DNA from 2 places in the Metabacillus hrfriensis genome. Region 2 is predicted to be linked to the other one. Evidence: riboswitches for the same ligand, from Rfam matches in the RefSeq annotation. Region 2 holds a riboswitch; the other holds the start of a gene.

Region 1 (3,419 bases), 2.0 Mb from region 2:
TTTCGTCACTTTCACGGGAAGATCATCAATGGAGGTATTCGTAAAAGTAACGGCAGAAGATTTAATAAGCGGTGAATCCAGAGTAGCAGCGACAAGCTTTATCACATTTGTTTCATTGAATGAACATGGTAAGCCAAAAGCCGTTCCGGGAGTTTATCCTGAAACAGAAGAGGAAAAATATTTATTTGATTCAGGTGAGGAGCGCTCGTTAATCAGGAAAGCAAGAAGAAAAGCGAGCATTACATTCTCGGAGAAAATTAAGCAATATTAATTGGCCATACATACCGCGCTCGCCTTGATAAAAGTACACCAAAGCAGTGTATTAGGGAAGAAAATCGCCTCCACCCTGAAAAAAGCCGCAATAAAATCAATAATAAAAAAGAGGGAAGATCCTTTGGGGATCTTCCCTTTATTTAAGACTAATGAAATTGCGATTTTCATACGAAGCAACACAAACAAATCTTGAAGTAAACTTATATTCAATAGATAAGCTAGAATTTTTCTGGAAACTGCTTCATAATTCCTGCCGAAAGAACATCGGACAGCATCATCAAATGATCCAGCCCTTTATCAAATGCTTCAATACTCGCATTCCAATCCTTTTTAAGTCGGGCAGACAGATCTTCAGAAATAAATTGAAGATGAATATATAATGCTTCCTTCAGTTCTTTTTCAGACCAGTTCGGATTTGCGCTGCTCAAGAACTTGGCCATGTCATCTGCATTCTTATGCCATTCAGTATTAAATTTCTTAAAGTCAGATTGATTGCCGCTTTTTGCAGCTGCAGTCAATTTTCCTGCAATCAGAATGTGTTCTCTTAAGAGCTCAGCAAGCTTGTTTCCTGCTTCTTCCCCGTAATAAGGCTTAATGGCATTGCCAATGTCATCCTGATTTTTTAAGAGCCTTGCAAGCAGCTCTTTTTGATTCTCAAGATCGTTAAGGGAACTGACCACATAGCTTTTTGTCCAAACCGCATGATCAGTCCAGAGCCTCCTCATGCTTTCTTTTAAAGCAAGCGTTTCTTTTGTGATGCATTCTTCGCGTGCCTGTGTCATGTCTTTTGCATCAGTTTTTATCGGCGACATGACGAAGACTAAGGACATAATCAGCATTCCAGCAGTTATTAAGTGTTTTTTCAATTGGAAAATCTCCTTTATAAAAGTAGTGCGTGACATCAATAATTTGCATGTAATCCTAAGTTTCATTCTTCTTCCGCATGAAACTCCCGATCTGCTTTTTCTATTGGATTATTTTCAAAACCGTATACCTTATTGATCTCTTTTGTCACTTCATCTAAAAATTCATCAGATATTATCGGTATGTTTTCTTTAATCATTAAAATCCTCCTATGCTTGAATAAAAATAGTGTTAGCGCAATGGCACAACATCATACATTTCCTCCTTTTATTGACCGGTAGCTTATTGGATTAAAAAAGTCAAAGGATATGAATTATTTTTATTTACAACTCTTAAGGATAGGAGTATGATAACCAACAGTTTCATATTTATTATTCGCTTAATCCATAAGGAGCGGGGAACCCGATATTGTGATAATTTTCGCAAAGGGGTGAATCCTATTCATATAGGTAGGGATACTCTTTTGTCCCGAATCCGTCAGCTAACCCCGTAAGCGTTAAAAGAGAGGATGTGTAGCGGTGAGACTGGGATCCTAATGTCCATTATGCTGTTCGTAATGACTTGCGGACAATTATGATTGATTCGCTAATTAAATATTTACTTTCTTAAATGATACCTTCAAGAAAAAGGTCAAAGGGCGAAAAAATGGTGGTGCAGAAATGTTATCTATGCTTAAAAGAATAATCATTGGGGCTCCCTTAAAATCTACAGAATTAGGAGAGCAAAAATTAAATAAAAAGAAAGCACTGGCTATTCTGTCTTCAGATGCCTTATCTTCTGTAGCGTACGGGCCAGAGCAGATCCTGCTTGTCTTAGTAACAATAAGTGCTGTTGCATTTTGGTACTCCATGCCAATTGCAGTAGGGGTACTATTTTTATTAACGGCTCTGATCTTATCCTACCGTCAAATTATCTATGCTTATCCACATGGAGGAGGAGCATATGTCGTTTCAAAAGAAAACCTTGGAGAAAATGCAGGTTTAGTTGCAGGAGGTTCACTCTTAGTCGATTACATATTGACAGTAGCTGTAAGTGTCTCAGCAGGAACAGATGCGATTACTTCTGCATTTCCAGGCTTACATGATCATAATGTCATCATTGCTTGTTTGCTGGTTGTTTTTATCACCATACTAAATCTCAGAGGAATCACCGAATCGGCTTCGATTTTAGCCTATCCAGTCTATTTGTTTGTATTGGCCCTTTTTATTTTAATAGGGGTAGGGATATATAAAATCATAACCGGGGATGTTTCATCTGATTTGCATGCACCGATAGGGACTCCTGTTGCAGGCATTAGTTTATTTTTGCTGCTGAGAGCCTTTGCTTCAGGAAGTTCTGCCTTAACTGGGGTCGAAGCAATCTCAAATGCGATACCGAATTTTAAGGAACCTGGTCCTAGAAACGCAGTCAGAACGCTGATGGCAATGGGGTTATTGCTTGCCATTTTATTTTCAGGAATCGTATTTTTAGCCTATTACTTCGGGATAGCTCCAAAACACGAAGAAACCGTTGTTTCCCAAATTGCAGCTGAAACGTTTGGAAGAAACTTTATGTATTATTTTATCCAGGGAACGACAGCTATGATTCTTGTTCTCGCTGCCAACACTGGATACTCTGCTTTTCCATTGCTTGCATTCAACCTTGCAAAAGATAAATACATTGCAAGAATGTTTACGATGAGAGGCGACCGATTAGGGTATTCAAATGGGATCATCACTCTTGGAGTCACGTCCATTTTACTAATTATTATTTTTAAAGGGCAGACAGAACAGCTCATCCCCCTTTATGCAGTAGGCGTGTTTATTCCATTTACCTTATCCCAGACAGGGATGCTCGTGAAGTGGCTGCGTGAGAAGCCTAAAGGCTGGGCGGTTAAACTTGCGATAAATTTAACTGGAGCACTTATCAGCTTTCTTGTCATGATGATGTTCTTCATAACAAAGTTCTCGCAGGTTTGGGCGGTGCTGATCTTTTTGCCTCTTATCGTTTTAGGATTTCATCAAATTAAGAAGCACTATGTGGCCGTTGGAGATCAGCTGAGACTCACAACATGCGAGCCGATCAAGCCGATTGAAGGGAATGTCATTATCGTGCCGGTAGCCGGAATGACTCACGTAGTAGAAAATTCTTTGAACTATGCAAAATCATTATCCGCAGATCAAATCATTGCGGTTTACGTTTCATTTGAACGAGTCGATGAAAAAATATTTGAAGATAAATGGAACAAGTGGCAGCCGGATATTCGGCTTGTAACTCTGCAGTCTTATTATCGAAGCATCATT
Region 2 (3,419 bases):
ACTTGCCATATCCAATGTATTAAAACCTGCGGTTCTGGGCGTTACCGCCTGGAAATATGAAGCTAATAGCTTACTTCCCGAAGAAAGGTCTCCAAGTGTAGCAGGATTGGAATATTCAATAACAAAAATAATAAACATCGCTGTTACATTTATCACAAGTGTACCGACAAGCATCAGCTTTGTATGCAATGAAAACTTTTTAAAGCTGCGCTTTCTCCATACATCAACAAGCACTGTAAAACCTATACCTCCTATTATAAAAAGAGATGACAGCACCAGGTTTATAAGCGGATCTCCTACATACCTCATTAAATTATCCGGCCAAAGAGCGAAACCCGCATTATTAAATGCAGAAATTGCGTGAAAAAAACTGTAGAAAAGACCTTTAGACCACCCATACTCGGGTATCCATCTAAACGATAAAAAGATCATTGCAATGAATTCAATTGAAAGGGAAAAGTAAAACAAATACTTTACTAAATTTATAACTCCGCCAATGGAGGTTTGATTCAGCGCAGTTTGCATCACTAATCTTTCTTTAATGCCAATTTTCCTCCCTAAGAGGATATAAATCAGAACCCCAAATGACATGATCCCTAATCCGCCAAGCTGAATCAGCATAGCAATGATAAATTGTCCGGTATAAGTAAAGGTTGATCCGGGGTCCACAGGTGCAAGTCCTGTTACAGTCATCGCGGATGTAGCAATAAATAACGCATCAATCCATCTAATCGGTTCATGAGTTGAAACAGGCAGCATCAATAAGGCAGATCCTCCTGCAATTCCAACTGCGAAAATAGTAACCAATAGCTGTGATGGATTAAACCGAATCATTTTTTGCAGTTTATTTGAGCTTATCACCTATATGCCCTCCTCCTCGAAACGGCTGATGTCCTTATTCCGTCCAATCACAAGCAGAATATCACCTGATTTGATGGATTCTTCGGCAGGAGGCGAAACAATCATCTCTTCATCCCGCTGAATCCCGACAATATTACATCCATATCTTGCCCTAATATCTAAATCAATTAATGTTTTACGGTGAATTTTTGCTGAAGCAATCAGCTCTACCATGCTGTATTCCTTTGAAAGCTCAATATAATCAATCATTTTTTCTGAAATAATATGATGGGCAATCCGCTTTGCCATGTCACGTTCAGGATGAATGACTTTGTTTACACCTATTTTGTCTAAAACCTTCTGATGATAGTCATTTTGAGCTTTTGCCCATACTTGCGGAATCTCCATTTCTTTTAGCAGAAGTGATGTCAAGATGCTTGCTTCAATATCATCTCCAAACGACACAAAGGCATGATCTACGTTACGCACGCCAAGCTGCTTCAGTGTCGCCTCATCAATTGCATTTGCCTGCACAGCAAGTGTCGCATATTGAGAATAATATTGAACCTTTTCATCATCTTTATCGACCGCTAAAACTTCCATCCCCAACTCATGAAATTCCTTTACAAGACTTCCTCCAAAACGGCCAAGTCCAAATACAGCAAATTGCTTTTTCAACAGGATTTCCTTCTTTCAATACTAATTTTTGCACACAAAAAGACACAGAGGTCCCATGAACCGCTGTGTCTGATTTTTTAAGATCACATTAGTTTCATTATCCTCTCTCAAGAACGCTTGCGAAGTTAGCTGTCGGGTTCGGGCAATGAGAGTAGCCCTACCAGTAAAGGATTCACCCCAAGCTGCAAAAGATGCCAGCAAAATTGGGTCCCCCGCTCCGTAATGGATTAAGCGAATTAAGAATATCTGAAATGTATTTATGAAAGTATCTTACTCCTGTTGAATTGGACAGTAAAGAGCCAATTATTGCAGAAATTAGTTAAAATTGAGCAAATATAACCGTTTAAGCGCTCTCAAGTCTTATTTACTCAGCATATCTGTTTATTTTAAATTCTTTGAAAGACTGATATGATGCGAAGAAGTTGTGGTTTAACAGCATATATTGAAGCGTTATTCATTTAAATTGATGTTCTATCAGTGTAAATTGCAGTTTTATCTGCATAAACCGGATTTCTATCAGTATCTTTCCAGATCACACATGAGCAAGTTAAAAACACCAAGCCCACATGGACTTTGTGCCGGAAGTTTACAGTTTGGCTCTTTGCAGTCTCAGCGTGTTCAAAACAACGGAAACCGAACTGAATGCCGTTGCCGCTCCATATCAGCTTCTGCAAGGGCTTATTGTCTTTAATAAAAAAGACGGCCACTTTAGGCCGTCTTTCTCATTATGACAATTTTTCTTCCATTTCAGGAAATTTAAAGTCTCCATGTTTCTTTTCTGTTTCTGCTACAATCACTGCACATGCCGCATCTCCTGTAATATTAACTGCTGTACGAGCCATATCCAGCAGACGGTCTATACCGATGATCAAGGCGATGCCTGCTACGGGAAGGCCTACAGAGTTTAAGACCATCGCAAGCATGATAAGTCCAACTCCTGGTACACCGGCTGTTCCAATTGAAGCGAGAACAGCTGTAAGTACTACTGTCAGCAACTGAGTGAAAGAAAGATCAATATTGTAGACTTGAGCGATAAAGATTGTTGCTACACCCTGCATAATGGCCGTTCCATCCATATTAATGGTTGCGCCGAGCGGCTGAACGAAACTTGAGATCGGCTCTGGAACCTTCAGACGCTTTTGCGCTGTTTCCATAGATACAGGAAGTGTCGCATTACTGCTTGATGTACTGAAAGCTACTGCCATGGCAGGAGCGAAATTTTTAAAGAACCAGATCGGGCTTTGCTTTGCCAGAAAAAGAATGGATGAACCATAGGTGACAATAGCATGAATCACAAGTGCAAGCATTACAACTCCCATGTAGAGTCCCATTGCTTTAAGGGCGTCTAAACCTTGACTGCCTACAGCAGTAGCAATAAGACCGAAAGTACCGTATGGAGCGAATTTCATCACTAGATTTACTAAATACATCATTAAATCATTGCCTTGCTCAACTACCTTAAATAATGTATTTGCTTTCTTTCCAAGAAACGTGATGCCAAGGCCAACAAAAATTGAGAAAATAATAATTTGCAGCATATTACCATCGGCAAATGCTTTAACAGGATTCGTCGGAATCATATTTAAGAATGTTTCTGCAACAGATGGAGCTTCTTCAGCTTTATATTCAGCGGACTTTGTATCGAATTCACCTACATTGCCGGGCTGAATGGTCAGTGCAAGGATTAAGCCTATAACAATGGCTACTGCTGTTGTTACTAAAAAGTAGGTGACCGTTTTAACACCTATTCTTCCTAATTTCTTTGGATCTCCTAACCCAGCAACTCCCAGAGTAATAGAAAAGAAGACTATTGGTACGACGAGCATATTGATTAAGTTTAAAAAGATTTTTCCAAGCGGGGTAAATAGGAACGTGTCTAACTGTTTAAATAAATCCGGAGC

The links. Region 2 has a riboswitch for cyclic di-AMP ahead of QLQ22_RS21950 (potassium channel family protein). Riboswitches for the same ligand answer to the same signal wherever they lie in the genome.
Region 1: another riboswitch for cyclic di-AMP. It lies ahead of QLQ22_RS06625 (APC family permease); the one in region 2 lies ahead of QLQ22_RS21950 (potassium channel family protein).

Annotation. Positions count from the first base shown of each region.
Region 1 is NZ_CP126116.1:1,336,278-1,339,696, forward strand. It holds gene QLQ22_RS06610 (acyl-CoA thioesterase) at 1-271, shown strand, start outside; gene QLQ22_RS06615 (glycosyltransferase) at 492-1,139, opposite strand; gene QLQ22_RS06620 (bacitracin ABC transporter ATP-binding protein) at 1,202-1,336, opposite strand; cyclic di-AMP (ydaO/yuaA leader) riboswitch at 1,504-1,649, shown strand; gene QLQ22_RS06625 (APC family permease) at 1,797-3,419, shown strand, end outside.
Region 2 is NZ_CP126116.1:4,410,777-4,414,195, forward strand. It holds gene QLQ22_RS21945 (TrkH family potassium uptake protein) at 1-834, opposite strand, end outside; gene QLQ22_RS21950 (potassium channel family protein) at 862-1,518, opposite strand; cyclic di-AMP (ydaO/yuaA leader) riboswitch at 1,618-1,762, opposite strand; partial or broken gene QLQ22_RS25205 (cation transporter) at 2,105-2,176, opposite strand; gene QLQ22_RS21955 (dicarboxylate/amino acid:cation symporter) at 2,244-3,419, opposite strand, start outside.